DNA from 3 places in the Desulfocicer niacini genome. Region 2 is predicted to be linked to each of the others. Evidence: riboswitches for the same ligand, from Rfam matches in the RefSeq annotation. Region 2 holds a riboswitch; each other region holds the start of a gene.
What was found. A riboswitch is a leader RNA that binds a small molecule or an ion and turns the genes downstream of it on or off. The one in region 2 is predicted to bind cobalamin.
Positions count from the first base shown of each region.

Region 1: it holds a riboswitch for cobalamin, as region 2 does, so the genes downstream of both, ACYQ2M_RS16790 (TonB-dependent receptor) here and ACYQ2M_RS22435 (hypothetical protein) in region 2, are expected to answer to the same signal.
Region 3: it holds a riboswitch for cobalamin, as region 2 does, so the genes downstream of both, ACYQ2M_RS02455 (FecCD family ABC transporter permease) here and ACYQ2M_RS22435 (hypothetical protein) in region 2, are expected to answer to the same signal.

Region 1 is NZ_BAAHYK010000032.1:24,085-31,772, reverse strand. Features, by position in the region: gene ACYQ2M_RS16810 (MBL fold metallo-hydrolase) at 1-653, opposite strand, end outside; gene ACYQ2M_RS16805 (DUF3795 domain-containing protein) at 792-1,238, opposite strand; gene ACYQ2M_RS16800 (transglutaminase-like domain-containing protein) at 1,714-2,403, opposite strand; partial or broken gene ACYQ2M_RS16795 (IS4 family transposase) at 2,875-3,730, shown strand; cobalamin riboswitch at 4,309-4,493, shown strand; gene ACYQ2M_RS16790 (TonB-dependent receptor) at 4,866-7,010, shown strand; gene ACYQ2M_RS16785 (iron chelate uptake ABC transporter family permease subunit) at 7,109-7,330, shown strand.
Region 2 is NZ_BAAHYK010000063.1:10,618-18,305, reverse strand. Features, by position in the region: gene ACYQ2M_RS22465 (tetratricopeptide repeat protein) at 1-17, opposite strand, end outside; gene ACYQ2M_RS22460 (energy transducer TonB) at 17-775, opposite strand; gene ACYQ2M_RS22455 (ExbD/TolR family protein) at 784-1,203, opposite strand; gene ACYQ2M_RS22450 (MotA/TolQ/ExbB proton channel family protein) at 1,215-1,790, opposite strand; gene ACYQ2M_RS22445 (DUF3450 family protein) at 1,817-3,271, opposite strand; gene ACYQ2M_RS22440 (DUF3450 domain-containing protein) at 3,447-4,217, opposite strand; gene ACYQ2M_RS22435 (hypothetical protein) at 4,458-5,204, opposite strand; cobalamin riboswitch at 5,421-5,600, opposite strand; gene ACYQ2M_RS22430 (tetratricopeptide repeat protein) at 5,752-7,119, shown strand; gene ribB (3,4-dihydroxy-2-butanone-4-phosphate synthase) at 7,502-7,688, opposite strand, start outside.
Region 3 is NZ_BAAHYK010000003.1:121,849-129,536, reverse strand. Features, by position in the region: gene ACYQ2M_RS02465 (ABC transporter substrate-binding protein) at 1-166, opposite strand, end outside; gene ACYQ2M_RS02460 (ABC transporter ATP-binding protein) at 168-977, opposite strand; gene ACYQ2M_RS02455 (FecCD family ABC transporter permease) at 978-2,024, opposite strand; cobalamin riboswitch at 2,142-2,365, opposite strand; gene ACYQ2M_RS02450 (hypothetical protein) at 2,434-3,306, opposite strand; gene ACYQ2M_RS02445 (radical SAM protein) at 3,303-4,301, opposite strand; gene purF (amidophosphoribosyltransferase) at 4,509-5,930, opposite strand; gene carB (carbamoyl-phosphate synthase large subunit) at 5,930-7,688, opposite strand, start outside.

The DNA.
Region 1 (7,688 bases), on a different contig from region 2:
CATCCCGTAAATACAACTAGCCCTTTGTTTCTTAGACGGGCAACAATAGCCTGCTCTTCAGTCCACCCCATTAGAAAAAGGCTCCTTGCCAAAGGACCCGTTGAGCCAATCCCTGCCGCTATCATCTGTGGCCCTTCAACGACTTCAACTTGTCCTCCCCCTGTATTGGCTTCGGCAGGTAAAAAACAAGTGAGTCTTTGGGTTCCTCCAATCTCTTGTGGAACAGTTACAGTTTTGTCCCGTACCGCCTTGAATCCACCCATGTGGTCTGGATGGAGATGTGAAATCGCGATGGCATCCACTTGGTCCATTTTGAAATTCATTTTTTTTGCGTTATGCGCCAAAGCGGGGTTTTCCGGGCCATACCCTACATCGAAAAGCAAAGATCCAAGATCGGTCTTTATCAGATAGGACACCCCGGGAGCACTAAGAAAGTCTTTATCCGCTTTTTGTTCTACAAGAACAGTTAGTTCAAACTTATCAAGCTGAGGGAGTTCTAAAGGTTTGGCATGTTCGATTCGTTTTTTATTAATTCTTAGTGATTTCGTGATGCCATGTTTGTATCGGCTATTTTTGGCTAACAGCCAGGGAAAAAGAACAGGGGAAGACAAACCAATTATAGGCCACCAGGCCGGAGAAATGCGATAGGACATTTTTATACTCCTTAATGCTTTACGCTGCGATTTTCTAATCTCGGACCACCATATGATAGGATTTTTTAAAATCTATTTTTTTAAATCGGTCTGCTCCAGCGCTGGGTTCTGTTTGTGTCTCTGAAGGAAACGATGATATCATTTGTCTGATAGTGTCCATGGCTTTGTAAAGTATGTTTCTCGAACTTCAGATGCCTTTGAAGCCGCCCAATTTTCTAATCCCATTTTATTTATTAAGCACAAATTAAAAATCTTCATATTATGAGGCAGCTCGGTGGCTCTGTCAGCATAAGGATGTAGGTTGTCACATGGAAATTCCTCACAATCACCACAAAAATCTATGCCTTTACTTTGAGCACATTCATATGCAGCACAACTATGCGATTCGCCAAAAATGTGTTTTTGTAATGGTATTTTGCCATCGTGATTTCGGCATCCATTGCACAACATTATCTCAACAGGCACATTATATTTTTCGGACATTTTTTCAACAGAGACCTTTGCTTCATTGTTTTTCAGGGCCAAATAAAAATGGCAGTTGAAGCAGTCCAAACCACAGGGGGCTGTCATTTGAAAGAAATCCATAGTTCATTCTCCTTTTATTTTTTGATTAATTTGAATAATTATAATTCAACTTCGACAATGAAACATCACCCGTTTGGGGGGTATTGGTTAAAATTAAAGAACCATAATCGCGGTGTTGACCGGCACCGTGGGCCTCACAATAAAACGCAGTTTTCTTGGTCGAAAAGTCTCCCATGCCTGGCCCTGGACTGTCCAGCTGATCTTTTCCCTGAATTTCCCGGGCCATGAAGGTACTTAAAGAAGCGGGGAAAATTCTTCTTGAATGCAGGCGATTGATCCTGTCTTCCCTGGACATCGCCTGAGTTTTATAAGTATCGCTCCTGACAGTATTTGCTCTACTTGCTGCTCAGCGCTCCGACGGCTGCCGTGCAGATCGCCACAGCGGATTGTGCATTGTTTGCTGAAAATTCCTGGCCATCTTTGATAAAGACTGCTCGCCATTGGGTTTGGTTCAGGCTTTTGGGACAAAGGTCTTTCAGTTGAAAGGTTTCTCTTTTAAAGCTTCAATGCTGAAAGCACGTGAATCCCCCAGTACATTCATTTCAATAATTTTCGGGTAATACCTTTTGAAAGCAGCAAGGATCTCCTCAAAGGGCAGGTCGGCAAAAATGCCTCGATCGTTCACATACTCCATGTGACGATTTCCCGCATTGTCGAACTCGTGGAATATGGAATCATGGATGCCGTCAAACTCCAGGGGTTTTACATTAAAATGACTGCACAAGGACCCATTAAACGCTGGGGTCGCCTTGACCCATTGTCCCTCCAGATAAAATTCAACATACCCGTGGTATACAAATAGGTTGGTTTCCATAAGAGACTTCAATCGCTCAGTTACCAGATGGTTCTGGACATCGGCAAATCCAAGGCGGGCAGGAATGGCCTGTGCCCTGGCAACCGCTGCAAGAAGCACTGCTTTAGCAACACAATAGCCAGCTTTTTTTTCCAGAACAGAACTTGCCCGGATAAAGTTTCGATTATTTTCAAAACTGTAGGGGTCATAGCGGATATCGTCCCGGACCCCATAGTAGAGTGCGATGGCTCGGTCCCGTTCAGAGCTTATACCCCTGCAGAGATTTCGGGCATACGCCTGGATTCGTGGTGAATCGCTGTCAATAAAAAACGTAGGTTTTAGATAGATGTCAAGATTCGATTGCTGTTTCATTCTGTCCTTTCCAATAGAGTACGGCATGTTTGTTATATTTGTTTAATGAAATTTGGCCTGCTTGTTGTACCAGCCGAGCATGCTCAGCATAATAACGGTAAGCCCGTTTTCGAATTACCTTTACATTCAGAGCGAAACCATGATCACAAAGCACCTGACGGACTTCATCAAAAGAGCTCAGCAGCGTGGACCAAGGACTCACCATAGAAGCCAAAGCCGGTGTGCATCGATCATGAATTTCAAGAAGCCTTAAACCGGCATATACGACTTTATATTTTTTCCTATTGCGGCGATCACAGGTCTGTCGATAGTAAAGGACTATAACCTGTATAACTCAATTTTCGGTGATCCAAAAAAGAACTCATTTTGAATTTAAGGCTTTGATATATCAATAAATATTCACGGTTTTCTCTTTGTTTGGTATGTTTTGTTTACCGCTAAACAAACAAAAAACAAAGGAAATTCGTTAAAATGAATACTACTCTGATCAGTGAACAAAATCAAACCTCAAATTTCGATAAAATGGGTATTATTTATGAGCATTTGTCAAGATTAACAGTTGGCACACTTTTGAATAGATCAGGAATAACCAAAACAAAGGGAGCCACCCCGTTAGCTATTTTCTCGGCATTGTTCAAACTGTCTTTTTCAAGAGCAAATTTATTTCAAGGTATTGTGAAAAACAAAGAAATCCAGGTTGATAAAGGGGCAGTGTACAATTTTTTAAATTCATCCACTTATAATCTGGAGGCGTTTTACACTTCTTCTTTTCCGTAAAATTTATTTTGCGATCAAAAAACTTCTCAACGACTCCACTGAGGAAGTTCTCATTTTTGATGATTCTACCCATAGCAGGAACCGTTTAAAAAAGTAGAACTTCTATCCCGAGTATCTGACCATACGCATAAAAAATATATAATAGGATTTAGGATACTTACCTTGGGTTGGTCTGATGGAAACAGTTTTCTTGGAATTGATTTTATCCTTTTATCCTCAGCCGACAAAAAAACAAATTTGTGATTACCAACGACGTCGGGAGGCCATCACCAAAAGCACGGCACATCTTATCCCTATGGTCAAAAGAGCTCTTGATATAGGGGTTCGGACCAAATATGTATTAATGGATAGCTGGTTCTCAATGCCATTTGCCATAGCGGATCTTCGTGAACATATCCATGTTATCTGCATGCTGAAAGATCAACCTAAATGGCTTTATGAGTTTAAGAGTAAAAAACTAAGGTTATCTGACCCCTATAAAAAATTGAAGAAGAAACGGGGGCGAGCAAAAATAAAGGCTGAAGTTGTTGTAAGTCTTTCCAATGGAAAATAGGCAAAAATAATTTTTGTCCCATGTGATACAAAACATACTTGAGTTGGTCATGAATAAAGCCCTTGCATATTTTGGCTTGAAGAATAATAGGTGAAAGGAATTATTGGAGGCGTAAAATCACTCCTCCGAAAGTTGAGTGATGAATTCACCATGACCGATGCACTCGAGGCCTGCAGCAGCGAATTGCGATCCGGTGTAAACATTTGTGTACGCCCGGCATGGGCGTGAACTTATGGGGTGCAAGTCCCCTATGTGTGAATCCTGTTAACCAAGTTACAGTTAGCACAAGTATTATCCGAAAACAAGGGCGGAGCCGTGAGGAGCCGTCTAAAGGAAGTTGGCGCGCAAAACCATGAGTCGATGAACAGAAGTCGTGTACAGGCGTATGATGGAAAAATCATTTTTATTTTAACGTTATAGCGCTATGGTTTTTAATGTCAAAGTTTATGAAAGGAACTCATGCTCCGGAAAAATATTGCCTGCAAATCATCTAAAATGTGACCAGCTGTTAATGAAAAGAAAATAATAGACAAATTGTGGGTTCTTTCCTATTGACTTTTAAGGTTTTACAAACTAATTAAATGCATTGATCAGGTGCAAGAATTTGCATAAAAGGGAATCCGGTTAAACTCCGGAACGAGCCCGTCGCTGTAATTGGGGACGAACACTGCATAATGTCACTGTCCATGTTTTGGTCGGGAAGGCGCAGTCAGTAGATTGATCCAAGAGTCAGAAGACCTACCTGGACAACCATAGGGATGCTGTGTACGGCAATGCTGGCTCCTGTTTGATTCTGAGGATAGAAAAAGGGACAGCCTTGAATCGTTTTTTTAAACGATTCAGGGCTTTTTTTGTTTTGGTATCATATGATCAGTAACGACAGAGACAATGTGGCGCATCAGTGATGTAAAGCCCATAGTAAAATCATTATTGTCTCTGCAAAGCTGGGGGAGAAGGCCAAAGACTGATGTTGTATTAAAATAACTAAAAGTTCATCAGCATGGGAAGCGTGTCTGTTGAAATTTATGCTTGGAAGGCGAGCGTAGCGAGTCCTTCCAAGAAATAATTGTCTTGATTACCGGATAGTCCGGTTCAAGAGTGTGTAAAATTATCAAAGGAAATTGAGGAAAAGATGGAACAATTTAGGAACATTAGGTTTGTTTTTGTAATGATGTTGTTTGGAGCAATTTTTTGCTCCGGTGCCATGGCCCAGGATGACGAGGATGTCACCGTTTTAAATACGGTTATTGTGTCTGCTTCGGGAACAAAGAGTGAACTTTTGGACACCAATGCATCCATACATGTGCTTACCTTAAAGGATATTCAAAACAGTGGTCAGAGCAGTACTGCGGAATTGATTTCTTCAATCCCCGGTGTAGTCAGTCAGAAATCAAGTTCCCAAACCTATTTCAGTATCCGTGGTACCAGAACTGGTATGTCTGGAGGACCCCAGATTTATGTGGACGGTCGTCCCATTAATGTCGGCGTATACGGTTATAGTAAAATAGATAGTATACCCATAGACAATATTGAAAAGATTGAGGTTATTAAGTCTCCTCCCACATCCAAGTACGGTGCAAACGCAGCGCGGGGCGTCATCCTGATTACAACTAAAAGTGGTGCCGGTGCGAAAGAAAAGTTTGAGGGAAGTGTCAGTGCAGAATACGGCTCATGGAATACCAAAAAATTGACCGGCACTATATCCGGAGTGTCTGATCAAATAGATTACAGTATTTCGGCATATGCAAATGAATCCGATGGCTACCGTGACAGTGATGAAGAAACCAAAAACGGTGAGGCTCAGATTGGACGACAGTTTGATGCTGGGCGTCTTGATCTTATTGTCGGAATCAACCAGAGTTTTAACAAATACCCCATTGGGTTGGCCCAATGGCAGGTCGATCAGGATAGAACTGAGTCTGCTGCATACACAAAAGAAGACGGTTCTGGATATCTGATGTTGCCCAACGAGTCGGACGAGGAACTTATTAATGCACTGATTAAATATGAGTATGATAAAAATAATTGGCTTATTAATTCATCCGTGGGTTTCAGCCGGGACCAGCAGGATTTCTTTTCTAAAAAGTATTTGAATTATGCTTCCAAACTTGATGATAACTACCGTGATCATCGTATTGAAAAGACATATGATGTCATGGGCAGTGTGGGGCGTACGTTTGATTCGGGCCTTATTTCCAATACCCTCACCTTTGGTCTGGATTACAAATACAGTGATTTCACACAGGAAAGAAGCTATCCCTGGGATACCGCAGGAAACAATGCCTCAACTGAGAGTAAAGCCGATATTGATGCTGAAAAAGAATTATTCGGTATCAATTTTAATCATGAGTTTTCCTATGATCGCTTTAGACTTCAGTCCGGCCTGCGGCATAACAGTATGACCTATGATCTTTCAAACCAGTTGCCGGACTCAGTTAAAATTGAAAATGACAGCGACATCGACTGGAATATATCGCCTTCGTATAGAATTCTTGACAAGGCCAATCTGTTTGTCTCCTGGAATCATTCTCATTTTTATCTGCCTTTGGGATATTACAAGGCCGATATGGAAAATGATCATCCTTACACACTGCCCCAGAATCTGGAACCCGAATTGTATGACACGATTGAAACCGGTTTTAAACATCAATTCAGCAAGGGCTTTAACTACAGTCTTATTTATTACCATACAAAGGTGGATGACAAAGTGGTTTCATATTATGACGGTACCACTTTTGAAGGCTACCGAAATGCCGGTTCAAGTATTCATCAGGGTATTGAGGCCGAAGTTGACGGAAGACCTCTTGACTGGCTGGGTTACCGGATCAGTTTCACCACCATTGACGCAGAGTGGGAAAAAGGAGGAGCCAAAGCTTATGCAACACCTGATGCCAAGTCTCTTACCTTGGCAGATCTTTCCGGTAAAAAAGTTAATTATGTGCCGGAATATGAATACAGCGTCGGAGTGGATTTTTTCCCACTTCGAAATACTTCGTACGGCTCACTGACATTATCCATAGACCTTCGCGGGTTTGGCGAGCAATATGAAGATTATAATAATAACTTGAAAATGCCTGCCGCCGATTTTGTTGATACCAAGATAACCTGGGTTTTTAAAGGTGTTGAATGCTATGTCTCCTGCAGCAACCTGTTTGATAAAGAATGGGAGAGGCTGGTTAATGCACAGGGAAAGGCCCATGACAGGATTTCCACCGGATCTGGATATTATCCCCAGGATGGACGTTATGTTGGTTTTGGCGTTGCTTACCGGTTTTAAGAGGTTTGAAATATGCCTGACCACATAAAAACAGCCATCCTGTTCTGTGTGATTTCGGCAGTTCTTTTGGGTGGGTTCCCGGCAGTTTTTGCTGGCGATTGAAGATGCTTCAATTGGGAGATGACATTGCCCGTTCTTTGGGACTGAATGTTGAAAAACATCGACTTGTCTTTATCTCCCTTGCAGCCCTTTTGGCGGCCAGCGCCGTCAGTGTGGCAGGATTACTGGGTTTTGTGGAGCTGCCGGTGGGCATTATCATGGCCGTGCTGGCTGCGCCTTTTTTTCTTTATTTGCTGCGATCCAATTTCAATAAAGGGTAGAAGGCAAGCCAGACATTCCCTTTCAAGCTTAGTTGTGAGCAGAACAGGATCAGAATAAGGTCTGTCCGTGGCAGTTATATGAAAAAGGTAGCCTTCAAGGTTGCCTCAGCAGAGCCCCCCCGATGGGCAATAGGAACCGGCCAATCGAGCCGTCTATGGTTTCGGGCCGGGCCCATTGCCCGTCGGGGGGGCGGCATGATGCCATTTGGCTCCGCGTCTACGACCCATTATTCGCTGTATCTGCAGGCCGACATGATCGTTTATATGAAAAGGTAGCCTTCAAGTCTACCTCAACAGAGCCCCTCCCCCGACGGGCAATAGGAACCGGACAATTGAGCTGTCTACAGTTCCGGGCCGG
Region 2 (7,688 bases):
GTGTTAAAGTGTTTCATTATTTCTCCAGCTCAAATCGAATGGTGGTCTCTGCCAGTGTGTCCACAGGAATGCCCTCCACGGTGCCGGGTTTGAATTTCCATTGGGAGATGCAGTTGATGACGCTTTTGTCAAATACATTTTCCGGTTCTGCTTCAAGGATGGTGGGTTGTTCTACCCTGCCCTGGGTGTTTACCCGGAATTTTACTTTTACCCATCCTTCAATGCCCCGTCTCATGGCCCGCATGGGGTACATGGGTGGAATTTTGGCAATGGGCGTGAGGGGGTTGTCCAGTTCTCCCATTTCATAGATTCCCTTTAATGTGGGGGCCGCCATGGAAAAATGTTCCATGGGTGGCATGGTGAGACTGGTGGGGGTGGCAGGCAGTTTCGGGTTCAGCTGAAAGGGAAGGCGGGGCTTTAACTGCATGGGTTTTTGCTTTACCACCCGGGTAGGTGTGGTGGTTTTTATCCGCTTGGGTTCCTGTTTGGGTTTGGGTTTCTTAAGCTCTTTTTTCCGAGGGGGTGTTTCCCTGTGTTTTACCCGGATTACCTGAATAGGCTTAATATCCTCAAGCGCTTCTTGATCCTGGGGGATTAAATGGATGAGACCGGGCATGAGACCAAACAAGGTGATATTTAAAATGGCCGACAATACTATGGCAAGGCTCCAACCCATGAAAGATTTCAATCTGGATTTCCCGATATTTTTTTTATCGGTAAAGAGGGATGATGCCCGGGTGGTGGTGTTGGTTTCCGTAAGAGGGGTTGCTTTCATGAAAAAGCCTATTGCCCCCGGGGCAGGCTGGCTGCCAGGGCTACGTTTTCCGCCCCGGCCAGCTTGCAGTTATCCATTACGTTGATCACAAGACCGGTGAGGCTTTCCTTGTCTGCCACAATGACCACTGCTGCCTCCGGGTTTTCAGCCAGGGCTCGTTCCACATTGGCCCGAACGGCCCTGGGGTCAATTTCTCGTTTGTCCATGTGTACGGTATTGTCTTTTGTAACGCCGATGAGGATGGTGGTGCCGGTTTTACTGACAGCGGTGCTGGCTGCCGGGCGGGATATGTCCACCCCGGTCTCTTTGACAAAACTGGTGGTCACCAGAAAGAAGATTAATAAAATAAAAACCATGTCAATAAGCGGGGCAATGTTGAGTTCCAGATTGCCTTTTTTGCCCCGTCGGGCCGCTGTGATGTTCAGCATGGGTTATTTCCTTACAAAAAGCGTCTCAGGTACATGCCTGTGGCTGAGATGCGGTGTTTCAGGTTATTGGCCCGCCGTTTGAGAAAGCCGCTCATGTATAATCCGGGGATGGAGACCAGAAGGCCCGTCTGGGTGGTGATAAGGGCCACGGAGATGCCACCAGCCATGGCCTTTGCATTGCCCGTACCAAAGACTGTGATTACGTCAAAGGTGGCCATCATGCCCACCACGGTGCCAAGCAGTCCCAGAAGAGGGGCCACACCGGATAAGACACCAATAAGGGCAAGATGGCGATCCATTTCCGATGTCAGCCGAAGAACGGTTTCATCAAGGATAAATCCGTCCAGATCACGGTCTCCGGTTCTTTGACTTAGAAATTCCCGGACCAGGAGAGAGTTAGCTCCCTGGTACTTTTTATGGGGCATCTGGTTTTTTTGTATTAATTGTCCGGCTTCAATGCGGGGAATATTTTTGATGAACAGTTTGCGCATCACATAGACCCGGTTGATGATGAGCATCCACATGATAAAAGATACCAGGAGAATGGGATACATCACCTCGCCGCCGGAGCGGATATAACTTTCCATGTGAAATAGAAATTGGTCCACGACGTTTATTCCCTGCAGGTGTTTCGGGATTTAAAAACCATATTAACAAAGGATACAGACTTCTCTTCCATTTTACCGATTTCCATTTCCACCCGCCGGTTTAAAAGGGTGTGGAAAAACATGATGGGGATGGCCACGGAAAGGCCCAGCATGGTTGTCACCAATGCTTCTGAAATACCTCCAGACATCATTCTTGGATCACCGGTACCGTAATAGGTTATCACATGGAAGGTGTTGATCATGCCTGTGACGGTGCCCAAAAGCCCCAGAAGGGGTGCGATGGCCGCCAGCATTCCCAAAGTGGAAAGAAAACGTTCAATGCGGGGAATTTCGTTTAATATGGCCTCCTGCAGCGCATTTTCCATGTCCACCCGTTCCCGGTCTTTAAATTCCAGTGCTGTCAGCAATACTTTGGGGATCAGTTTTTTGCGTTTGGATTCCAGCAGCGCACGGCACTCCTCCCATTGATTTGTATCCACCAGGCGCTGTATCTTTAGCATGAAGGTATCGGCATTCATCCGTTTGCTCAGTAGAAAAAAGACCCGTTCCATTAGGATGATGAGGGCCAGCGCCAGAATAGCCACAAGGGGCCACACGATGGGGCCTCCCTTGGGAATTTGTTCCCACAGGTTTAGTTGGTGGGTGAGTTGCCGGAGTGCTCCGCCCTTGGAGATATCCATGACAACATCGCCTGTTGTTTTGTCCATGTAATCTTTGATATTGCGGGCCATCCAGGCATCAGGCAGTCTGGAAAGAGCAAAAAACCGACGGCTTTCATCCGAGTAAATGAGAAATCCGGTTTCATCGTCCAGGCTGTACATGCCGGTGAAATTGCCGATGATTAAAAGCGTGGCCTCCCTTTCTTTGCCCTGACGGTCCACAATAATACCTTTGGTCAGCTTTACCTCTCCTGAAGATTGTATTTCATTAAACAATAGAGATACCATGCGGCGGATGTCTTCCATGGATGGGAATTTTTCCTGGTTGATCAGGGGAGAAAGAAATAGATGACGGTCCGGGTCAAGGGCACTCTGGATGCTCTGGATGAGCATGCTTTCAAGATCCTTGGCGTTACTTCTGATAAATCCGGATAATTCCCGGTTAACTGCTTGGGTTTCGATGAGGGAGTCTTTGATCTTATCTGCGGCCGTCATGGTTTCTTCTATGCGTATTCTGATGGCGGCGTTGTCCTGTTCCAGGGTCTGGTTTTGCACCTTGATGTCCTCAATGGCGGCCAGTAAGCTTTCGCGGTCCTTGGTGATGTCTGCTTTCTTTTTTAAGGCTTCCTGCTTAGCCTTTTTTAATTCCAAGGCTGCCTGTTCCTGTAGGGCGTTTTTTTGCTGAATCAGGGTCATATGGGTCTGACGCATGTCCTGGGATATGGCCGGAGTGCTGGTGCAGCAGTATATCACAAGGGCAACCATCAATATTCGGCTGCAAAATAGGTTCAAGGTTTTCATTTTTTACTCCTTAATAACTGCCACGGGCAGATTATATTCTGATCTCGCTCTGCCCACAACGAAGCATGAAAGAATGTTAGGATGGCCTACTCTTTCTTTTAAACGACCAACTACAACTGAAAAAATAAACGGATGTATTACCCGGAACTCACAGCGTGCAGTATCATTTGTTTGTTCATCTGGCAAGTTGCCCGATGGGAAGGGAAATTATTTCCACTGTGCGTCGCTTGCTGCCCATTTCCACGGCGGCAATAACAGGCGAAAGATATTCCGCAGCAAGGGGTGTCCATTGGTTTTCTGCTACATTGAATACTCCGGCTGTTTTATGGTCCAGGGTAAGGGCAAACAGCGATATTCTGCCAAGTCGAAAAATATCTGCAAGTACCTCATTGCCGGAGAGTGAAATTTTGTCCTGGGTTACCTCAATGGTGTTACCGTATTCGGCTTCCACGAAAAGGGTCTCCATCACTTTACGGTATTTTTCGGCTATGGAGATTTCAATATCTTCCATGATGGCGGCAAGCTTCTGCAGGCGGTTTTTCCGCTCTTCGCTGAGGAATGGGGGATCATTGGAGACCAATGCATTGAGGGAGCTCTGTACCTCCTGTAAAAAGGGAAGCATTTCCCTTTGAATTTTTTCATGGGCGTTTTTTTCTGATTTTAGATTTTCCAGAAGCGTGTTGTGAGCGTTTTCTTCCTTGGTGAGTGCCTTATGGGTTTCCTTTAACAGGACGTTCTGCTCTTTGAGTTGCTCATAGGTGATGAGCAGGCCCGCCTTCTCTTTTTCCCATTGATCTTGTTTTTTCTGCGTGTTCTGACGGGTGACAATGGAATTGTCCACTTTCTTTTTGACGGATTCAGCTGTTTGGGAGCTGAAAGCCGTGGATGTGGACAGCAGCACAAGTAGAATGCTTATGGAAATGGTCCGTTGTAGTAATAAAATCATTAATGTGTCCTGTCTGTATGGTTCTGTGTGTTTTTGTTATTCATCTGCCCATTTGTCAGGAAGGATAAGAATGCGGGGCTAAATTTAAACTCCGGGCAACTCTTTCCCCGGGGAAAATGTCATGGGTTTCTTTATACCCATGCTGACGGATTCATGCAAGCCCTTTTGGAGAGACCTCTGTTATGCTCTCCGGCTTTTATGTTCCCCGGTCTGGATTTAACCTTAGCCTTGATTTGTATGTCACGGAGTACATGGACGTTTGATCTTTGGATTGAAAGGGTTAAAAATGCTGATGGGGGCATTGGAATCAAATTCCAATGCCCCAGAAACGCAGTCATCAGCTACATCGAGGAGAAAACAACGGCACTTCCGGTCATATTGTTTAAAAAAAATGATAATTTTCCAAAACAGTGTGCCAAAAGCTATGGTCCGAACGGCCGGTATTCCGTTCTTCGCCGTTTTATGTGATATCAGGGAAGGCATCGGACCCATGTCACTAAATCCGATGTCCCTGTTGTCACCTGAAGGAAAGAGGAAAAAATGAAAGTGATCCAAAAGGCACCGGGATATTTGATTTGTAACCAGATCCCTTATCAACCCGACTGAACCAATGAATTTCATGGCGTCAGCCATTTTTTGGAAAGGGATCGCATCTGTTAGCTTTTTGACAAACGCGCCCGCAACGCGATCCCGGTGCCTTTTGGAAATCGTATATACGTTGATGTTTTGAATATCTTTACAACGGATTGTGTCTGATCTGTGTGGATGTTGGACTGAAATATTATGGAGGCAGGAAAGAAACCGTGGGCAGGAACAGAAAAGATCATGTATGCATTGGTGGCGGGCAGCCGTGATGGCCCCCTTGATCCGATCTTTACGGAAAAGGCGCATACTGTTTGGGTAAGCCGATTTTTCACATGCAAGATGTTTTTTACGGTGTGCCATATAAACAAGATCCCATAAATACAAAAAATCCACAGATTCCAATTCTCAATCCGTGGATTTCCCTTTTTTATCCATGGGATATTCGGGTATCTGCATTCCCATGCAGCACTCACCCTGAGACAATTTTTTAATACAGTCTGTGATTTACTGATACGTCATGGATAGATCTTGATCATGCATCAATACGCTATCCGAATTATTTTCACTACAACTGTACCGACGGAAGATTTTTGTGTTTGATATCTTCCAGTGCCGGATTGTCTTTATCTTCACCAGGCAGGTCTTCTGACTTTCGGATCATTCTATTGACTGCGTCTTCCCGGAATTAATATCCAGTGACATTAATGCAGCGTTCGTCCCCGATTACAGCGGTGGGCCCGCTCCCGATTTTCACGGGATTCCCTATTGAGCAACAGCACCTGATAAAACTGATTTGCAAATTACAAAGTAAAAATAAGAATGTCAAGGGGAAAAAATATTTTTGGGGTATGGCTCTGTGTTGCCGGTTCCGGTTTGTTTGAATAATGATTTCGTGATATGGAGGAGGTTATGAGCAAGCCCATTAATTTTCAACTGATGTGGAACTGAAATGATAAATGAACATGTGATGCCCCGTAACCCCAAAAAATACTCAATGCTGGACAAGCGCACCAAAGAAGATCTCGAATATATTTTCAAGAAAGCGTCGTCAGCCCACAGGCAAGGCAGGTTTGCACAGGCAGAAAAAGGCTATCGGAAAGTATTGAAAAAAAGGCCGGACTGGGGGCGGGCGCTGAATGCACTTGGAACCTTGTTTCTTGATCGGAATCAGGTGGATAGGGCGGAAAAAATATTTGAACAGGCAGTACGGCTTACACCTCCCCATTTATCCGCATGTTATAATCTGGGCAGGATGAAACAGATTGCAAATGATCACAGGGCAGCCGTACCAATATATAAAATTATGCTCAATGAACAGCCTGACATTGGCGAAGCATGGAATAATTTGGGGGTGGCATACCGGGAAACCGGGCAGCCGGATGGTGCCATTTCCTGTTTTCGCAAGGCTGTGATGTTTGCCCCTGAGATGGCAGAGGCCTGGAACAACCTTGGCGTGGCCCAGGATGAGTCGAATCTCATTGGGGACGCATTAAATTCATATAAAAAGGCCATTGAGATACAGCCCCATTATGCTTCAGCCCACTTGAACCTCGGCATTTCTCTTCAAAAACAAGAACGATTCAGGGAGGCGGAGAAACATTACAACAAGGTGCTTGAAATTCAGCCGGATAATAAGGCGGCAATATTCATGCGTCAAAGCATGGGCCTTTCAAAAGCACCGGATGCAGCTCCCGTGGAGCATGTGCGCAGTATCTTTGATAGGTGTGCCGAAAATTTTGAGAAGATTCTGGTGAAGGATCTTGAATACAAAACCCCTGAACGTCTCTTTGAGCTTGTGCAGCCGCATTTGACTGAAAAAATGAATATTCTGGATCTTGGCTGCGGTACCGGGCTGGGCGCTGGGCTCTATAAACCCTTTGCAAAAACCATTACAGGCGTTGATGTGTCGTCCAAAATGCTTGAAAAGGCAGCTGAAAAGAAAATTTACAGTCGGCTGGAAATTTTTGACATACTTCAGGAGTGGAATTTTCCCCGGAAATTTGATCTGATTTACAGTTCTGATGTCTTTGTATATTTCGGTACTCTGGATGCCATCATTAACTCCGCATCTTTATGCCTTGTTGATGATGGAATTCTTGCATTTTCAGTGGAACTGCTGGAGGATAATAGTCTGGAGTATCAGCTTTTTCCCAGTGGCCGTTATGCTCATTCCCAAGCCTATATTAAAAAATGTCTGAATCGGCATGGATTTCAATTAATAGAAAATACCGAAGCAGGTATCAGAAAACAATCCGGTAAGCATGTTAAAGGGTTATTGATTGCCGCAGTAAAGCATTCTTTGACACAGACCTCTTGATGTTCAAGGGGGTTTCTTATCGACTTGTCCGTCCGATGTTATCCGATCCAATATCGCATAATGTGCATCTTGAATTTTTTTAACCGTACCTCATATGAGTTCTGTGTGTGTGGAAGTGGGCGGGTCTTAAAATTGGTATGTGGTGTCATGGCGTACCTGGGGAAAAACCCGCCATACCAGTGCTGTGTTTTTTAGTATGTATCTCCTGATGTTTAAGAAACAGTGAAATATGGGGGACAGGCCACGTTTTTTTGAGATCATCGTGATCTGCCCCCATTCGCACCCTTCGGCCTGATTTTTGTGTTGTTTTAGTAAAAAATGGAACGATATTTTTGTTTCCGGCATGGGAGCTGTCTTGATAACTTGCCCATGTGTTATTCGATCAGGTACTCATGGTCTGCTCCTGGGACCTGTAGGCAACAATGTCTTCAATGCTCAGTACAGGAAAATCATGGGCCTCGGCAAAGTCAATAATTTGGGGCAGCTTTGCCATGGTGCCGTCGGTGTTGGTCAGTTCGCACAGTACGCCTGCCGGATACAACCCTGCAAGGCGCATGAGATCCACGGTT
Region 3 (7,688 bases), on a different contig from region 2:
TCACCCCTAGCACCATCCGTGTCATACGCTTTAATCCCAAATATTCAAGGCATGAGCCAGGGTATGAAATCATACCAGGAACACACACGCCCCCCGCACCGCCCCTGCCCCGGAAAACAGTCAAAGCCACATGTAAAAACGCCGTCATCCCTGAAAAAAAAAACATATCATCCCGCCTTGAAACAGGCCTGTCGGGCCTGGGAATAGTCATTAAAGGCCACACGGGTCTTCACCTGAAATACCTCTTCAATGATGGCCGCATCCATGACCGCTTCCGTGGGACCTGAGGCAGCCACCCTGCCCTGCTTCATAAAAATCAGATGATCGGACCAGATGGCCGCCAGATTAATGTCATGGAACACTGAAATAACCGTGCGATTCTGATGTTTCACCTCTTCTTTAACAATATTTAAAAGTTTCAGGGTGTGGCTGATATCCATGTTGGAAAAGGCTTCATCCAGAAAAAGAATGGGGGTATCCTGGCAAAGAGCCCTGGCAAAGACGCATCTCTGCCGTTCTCCCCCGCTAAGGGCCGTTATTTTTCTGTCCTGGAACCCAACGGTATCCGTACGGGCCATGACGCTGTCCACGATATGTATATCCCTGGCATTGGGGGATGAAAACCGGGAAATCCAGGGGTGTCGCCCCATCATGACCACCTCTTTTACGGTGAAGGGAAAGTTGATATTATAATTTTGTGATACCAGGGCAATGTTTCGGGCGATTTCCTTTCTGGACCAGGTGTCCAGAGACCTTCCCCTTAAAAAAACACAACCGCTGTCCGGGGTCAGATGACCGATGAGAAGATCCAGCAAGGTGGTTTTTCCGCATCCGTTGGGCCCCAGGATGGAATAAAATTTTCCGGGCTTAAAGCAAAGATTAATATCCCTTAATACCGGCTCCTGTTCATAGGCAAACGAGAGGTTTTCAAGAAAAATATCGACACTTATCCCGGAAGTATTGGAGTTGATTTTCATTTAGCGAATGGCCCCCCGCTTGAAAATCCAGCAAAACACGGGACCGCCGATGAGGGCTGTTAAAATGCCGATGGGAATTTCGTGGGGCAGGATGGCCCGGGTGATGGTATCTGCGCCCAGCAGCAGCAAGGCCCCGGCAAAGATTGAAACGGGAACCAGATGTCGGTTGTCCGGCCCGGTGAAAAGCCTTACCATATGGGGAACCAGAAGTCCCACAAAGCCGATAATCCCCGACACGGAAACCGAAACCGCTGCCAGCATGGACCCTGTCACCAGCAGCACCAGGGTCACCCTGCGGGTATCCACCCCAAGACTTGCAGCGGATCGTTCCCCCAGGGAAATGAGATTGAGATCCCGGGCAAATACCATGGCAACCACAAGCCCCGCGCCAAGACACAGAAGGGTCACCCCCACATCCAGCCAGGTTTTGGAGGCAAAACTGCCCATGAGCCAGAAAATAATAATGGAAACCTGCTCATCAGCAGTGTATTTTAAAAAACTGATACCTGCAGACAAAATAGCAGCCACAATAATTCCGGAAAGTATGAGACTATTGGAGGAAAGGACGGCTGCGGAATTCTTACCGGTATAGGAAAGGAAAATCACAAAAAACAATGTGAGGCAGGCCCCGGCAAAGGCAAACAGGGGAACTGAGACAAAGGCAGCACCCAGATTCAACAAAATGGCAAAACAGGCACCAAAGGCAGCACCGGCAGAAACCCCGAGTGTATAGGGATCTGCCAGGGGATTTAACAAAATCCCCTGGAAAATGACCCCGGACAGCGCAAGGGCAGCCCCCACAGCAGCACATGTCAGTATCCTTGGCAGGCGCACATCCATAACAATCACCCGGGATGCCTGGGAAATGGAAATTCCAGTATTTTCCTTGCCAGAGACATGGGAAAAAATTATTTCCAGCACATCTAAAAAATCAATCTTCATATATCCAAGGGAGGCTGACAACACCACAAGGACAAACAAAAGCACAGACAAGGCACAGACAATTGTCCCTGTTTTCCTTGGAAGGCACGGCTGAATCCAGTTCACAACTACTCCCTTTAAACAACAGGCAAAAAAAAACCCATACCGATATTTAAATCGATATGGGGACGCCGTATTGTATCCTCAATGGTATAGTGGGCCTGTCCAACCGCGTGCACATTTTCGGTCCACTTGTCCCAGGCAGGTTTTCTGACTCCCGGCGTGACGTCAATGCTTTCTTTTCTTTGCATCAACCAGCCGTGGCCGGTTTTAAAAAGAAGATTTAAGACACAAAATGCCGGTTACAGCGGCGGGTCCGCTCCTGATTTTCACAGGATTCCCTGCTCATTGGGGAGTTGACAGCCATACTACCACTCCACCATGATACCTGAGACTATAATTATCCAGACAAAATAAACTGTTTCCCTCCAAAAGTCAATTTGTTTTGTACCTGTAACACGGGGACATGGGAGCATCAAAATCCAACTTTCTGATAAAATTGTTCTTCAAACAACCTGACACGTTTTATTCTCTGTGAACATAGAAATTTCCCATATAAAACATCCTCCAGAAGATTTTGCTTTTTCAAAATCTTTTGTTCCAGGAGAAAAAGAACTTCAATGGATTTATCACAGGAAGGGTAATTTTTATCATCAAGGAAAATTTTATCATTGCAATTAACAGGGATGATATTATTGATATCCACAAGTTTCAGCTCTCCTTGGCTTGTGAGAAGTAGATTGCCGTTGCCTGCAAGATCGGGAATAAATCCTTTATCCATGACCATATGCCGTGTCTTTTCAACAAAAGAGGTAATGGATTCAAACGCCTTGTTCACACTGCTTTTTTCCGGAGGCTCTCCGGGAAAATGTGTCTGGAAAAAAATTTCAAGGGGAGTTTCCTCATGGAGATACCATGGGTCCAGCACCGCTCCCTGGACATACTCCTGAAGCCCGCAAAGCAAAATCTCAGGCCCTCCGGGGCCATTATATTGAACAATAAATTCCTGGGAAACGGCAAGAAGCTCCGGTCCCAGCATTTTCAGGATCAGGGCATACTTACCCACTTCATCAAGCACCTGATCCAGTGAGGAAAAACGATTTCTCAATATTCGAAACATCCCACGGGGAACCGCCCGGGGGAACCATCGCATACCCGCTCTTATCTCCCCTTGTGTTTCCTTTAAAACATCCCCGGCATCAAGGACCTCAAAAATATGAGACCTTAACCCCTGCCGGAAATGCCTTCTGAAATGACAGGAAGTAACATTTCGAATAAAGTTCAAGGCCCGTACCTCCTCCCCGGCAAGAGCTCCGGCATCCCGTATGTCCATATCTGCGGGTATCAATTTAACTCAATCTCTTCTTTCAACATACAGCATGCAATGCGTTTGCAGGGAATACCATCTTCATTGTACGCAATATTTCCCGGTTGAATCATCTTATTCATGACACATCCTTCGGGGATGGTAAGACCAAACAGATCTGTTTCATTTATCTTACCCGTGGAAACAATGGCGTTGTCATCAATGGTGAAGCTGTGCAGGGCAAAATCCTCACAAAGGGGACAGCGATAGATACGTCCATTGGGAAAAATAAAATAGTTGTCCGCCACAAGTCCTGCGCACTGAAAGGCTTCTGTCTCATTTAAAAATACCCGGGGATAGGTCACAATAATTCCCTGCCTGGCCATGGCTTCGGCCGCATCCGGCACCACATCAAGCCATTGTTCCATGGACACCTGGAGGCCATCGTTGGTGTCCGCCGATTCCCCACGAATACCGATGACCTGGATAAAAAACCGTTCAAGCCCCCAGTCCTTAATCAAATCAGGCATCCGGTGAAGTTCGTGGATATTTTCCCCGCTCACCGTGTAAATCATGGAAGTGGAAAACCCGGCGGAAACCGCCTGCTTTAACCCTTTTATTACCTGTTCATGACAGCCTTCTCCTCGGATGGCATCGTTGGTGGCGGGGGTGGCCCCGTCCAGGGAAAAGCTGATGAAATCCACCTCATCGGGAGTCACTCTATTTAAAATATCATGGAACAGATAGCCGTTGGTATCAATGGTGATGGATTTAAATCCCAGACGTCTTGCCTCCTTCACTGCCAGGGAAAGATCCGGATGCAAGGTGGGTTCTCCCCCCAGAAAAATCACATTGATGTTTTCACACCGGTCGGCAAAAAGGTTGAGCCATTTTTTAATGGTATCAATGCCCAGGGTTTTTTCGCCATGCTCTTTTCGATTGATATAACAATGTTTACAGGACAGATTGCACTTGGTGAGCAGATGAAAAAAAAGATTGGAAGAATCCTTTGAAAAGGCTACTGTTTTCTTATTCATATCAATACGCTCCACAATGGGATTTTCTTATAACGATCATGTCGGCCTGCCGACACAACGAATAATAAAAATGGTATTATGCCGCCGCCGGGGGCTCTCTGCTGTCGGCATTTTCAGATAAACGGCCATGACTCAAAAATAAAACCCCTTGAATATTGAAATCCAAGAGGTTTTACATATTAAATAAATTTCATACTCGCAACGATATTACCCCATGCACTGTTTGGACAGATTGGGATCAAAAGCCACGGGATAACAACCGTCAAAACAGGCCTTGCAGAAGTTGTCTTCCGGGTTTTCCACTCCGCTTGCCTCCAGCATGCCCTCAATGCTGAGGTAATGCAAGGAGTCCAGTCCCAGAAATTTGGTTAATTCTTCTTCTGTCTTGGATGCGGCCACCAGTTCTCCCTTGGTGGAAAAATCAATGCCGTAATAGCAGGGGAATCGATGGGGGGGGCAGCTGATGCGCATGTGCACCTTTTTTGCACCAAGATTACGCAGTGCGGCCACACGGGTTTTGGCCGTTGTTCCCCGGATGATGGAGTCCTCAATGATAATGATTTCCTTGTTCCTTATCAACTCCCGCACCGGGTTGAGCTTCACCCGCACGGCAAAATCGCGCATGCCCTGGGTGGGCTGAATAAAGCTGCGGCCCACATAATGGTTCCGGATCATGGCCATTTCAAAGGGAATTCCCGATTCTTCGGCATACCCAATGGCAGAATAGTTTCCGGAATCGGGAAATGGCATGACCATATCGGCATCCACCGGTGCTTCCTGGGCCAGGCGTTTTCCATGGGCCTTTCTCATCTGATAAACGTTTTTCCCGTAAATGGTGCTGTCCGGACGTGCAAAATAGATGTATTCAAAAATGCACAGAGATTTTTTTTCAATGGGCGTTTCCGGCATGATACTGGTCACCCCGTCTTCATTAATGATAACGATTTCTCCGGGTTCCAGCTCCCTTACAAATTCTGCCTGGACCAGATCAAAGGCACAGGTTTCAGATGCCAGGATATAGTGTCCATTGAGCTTTCCCAAGGCCAGGGGACGAAAGCTGTTGGGGTCTTTTACACCGATGACCTCTCCCTTGCAGGTGAGCAGAATAAAGGAATAGGCACCTTGAATTTTGGCCACAGCCTTTTGAATGGCCGTCACCACATCCCCCTGTTTCAGGTTCTTAATGAACAGATGAAGAAAGACCTCACTGTCCATGGTGGTCTGAAAAATGGAACCACTTTCTTCCAGTTCTTCCTTTAAAATATGGGCATTGACCAGGTTGCCATTATGAGCCACAGCATAGGCCCTTCCCCGGTGCTGCACCACAAAGGGCTGTGCATTGGTCAGATTGGAATCTCCGGTGGTGGAATAGCGCACGTGACCGATGGCGCTGCCCCCACCGCCCTCGATATTTTTCAGCGTTTCTGTGTCAAAGATATCATGGACCAGGCCCATTCCCTTGTGAGAGAAAATTTTATCCTTTTCCCTGGCCACAGAAATTCCGGCACTTTCCTGCCCCCGATGCTGAAGTGCATAGAGTCCAAAATAAGTCAACTGGGCTGCTTCAGGATGCCTGTACAGACCAAATACCCCACATTCGTCTTTGGGTCTTTCGTTGTCAATTGTCATTAATTGCCGCCTTGCATATGATAGTCTTGAATCGCTTTGACCGTAAGGGGCTCTCTTTTGAGGGCCTTGATTGCCTTGCAGATGGCCTTGGCACCATCGGTGGTGGTTGCATAGGGAATCTTAAACCGAATGGCCGCCCGCCGGATTTCATACCCATCCCGTTTGGTCTGTCGGTTGGCACCGGTATTGAGAATTAGCTGAATCTCGCTGTTTTTCACGGCATCCACCACATGGGGACGACCGGTGGATACCTTTTCCACCACCTTGGCAGGTATGGAATGATCTTCCAGAAACATGGCTGTTCCTCGGGTGGCCAGAATCTTGAAACCCATATCATAAAAATCCCGGGCCAGGGGAAGTGCTGCCATCTTGTCACTGTCCTGAACACTGATGAACACATTGCCTTCAACGGGAAGATTCTGTCCAGCACCCAGTTGGGCTTTGGCCACAGCAGCTCCAAGGTCCGCGTCAATGCCCATGACCTCTCCAGTGGATTTCATTTCAGGTCCCAGAACAGGATCCACCTTGGCAAAGCGGTCAAAGGGCAATACTGCCTCTTTGACTGAATAATGGGAGGGAATCACCTGCTGGGTAAAGCCAAGATCCGCAAGGGATTTACCCAGCATCACCTTGGTGGCAAGTTTTGCCAGGGGAACCCCTGTAGCCTTGCTCACAAAAGGAACGGTACGGGATGCCCGGGGATTGACCTCGATAACATAGACTTTATCATCCATAATACCAAACTGGATGTTCATAAGGCCCACCACATTCAGCTCCCTGGCCAGGGCCTGAGTGGCCCGGGTCATCTCATCAATGTGTTCCTGGCCAATACTGTAAGGAGGCAGCACACAGGCGGAATCTCCAGAATGAATACCGGCCTCTTCAATGTGTTCCATCATGCCGCCAATGACGGTAATCTCTCCGTCTGATATGGCATCCACATCAAGTTCAAAGGCATCTTCCAGAAACTGGTCAATGAGAACGGGATGATCAGGAGACGCAGACACGGCAAGATCAAAATAGCCTTCAAGCTCCGCCGGATCAAACACGATCTTCATGGCCCGGCCCCCCAGCACAAAGGAAGGTCTCACCATGACGGGATAACCGATCTCTTCGGCAATCTTTTTTGCCTCTTCAAAATTAACGGCAATACCGTTGGCCGGCTGGGCAATGTCGAGCTTTTTGAGCATGGCCTGAAACAGATCTCTGTCCTCGGCCTTGTCAATGCTTTCCGGGGTGGTGCCGATGATGGGAACCCCGGCTTTTTTAAGGGCCGTTGCAAGATTAAGAGGCGTTTGCCCGCCGAACTGGACAATAACGCCGTCGGGTTTCTCCTTTTCCACAATATGGAGTACATCCTCCCGGGTCAGGGGTTCAAAATAGAGCTTGTCCGAGGTGTCATAGTCGGTACTCACCGTCTCAGGATTGCTGTTAACCATGATACTCTCCACACCCTCTTCCCGGAGGGCAAAGGATGCCTGGACACAGCAATAATCAAACTCAATGCCCTGACCGATGCGGTTGGGACCGCCACCAAGAATCATAACTTTTTTCCGATCCGACACCCTGGCTTCACACTCTTTTTCATAGGTGGAATAATAATAGGGGGTGGCTGCCCGGAACTCAGCGGCACAGGTATCCACAAGTTTGTACACCGGAACAATGCCCAATTTCTTACGCAATGTTTCTATCTTCTCCTCTGCAAGACCTGTCAGATGGGCCAACTGACGATCGGAAAAGCCCATGCGTTTGGCTTTT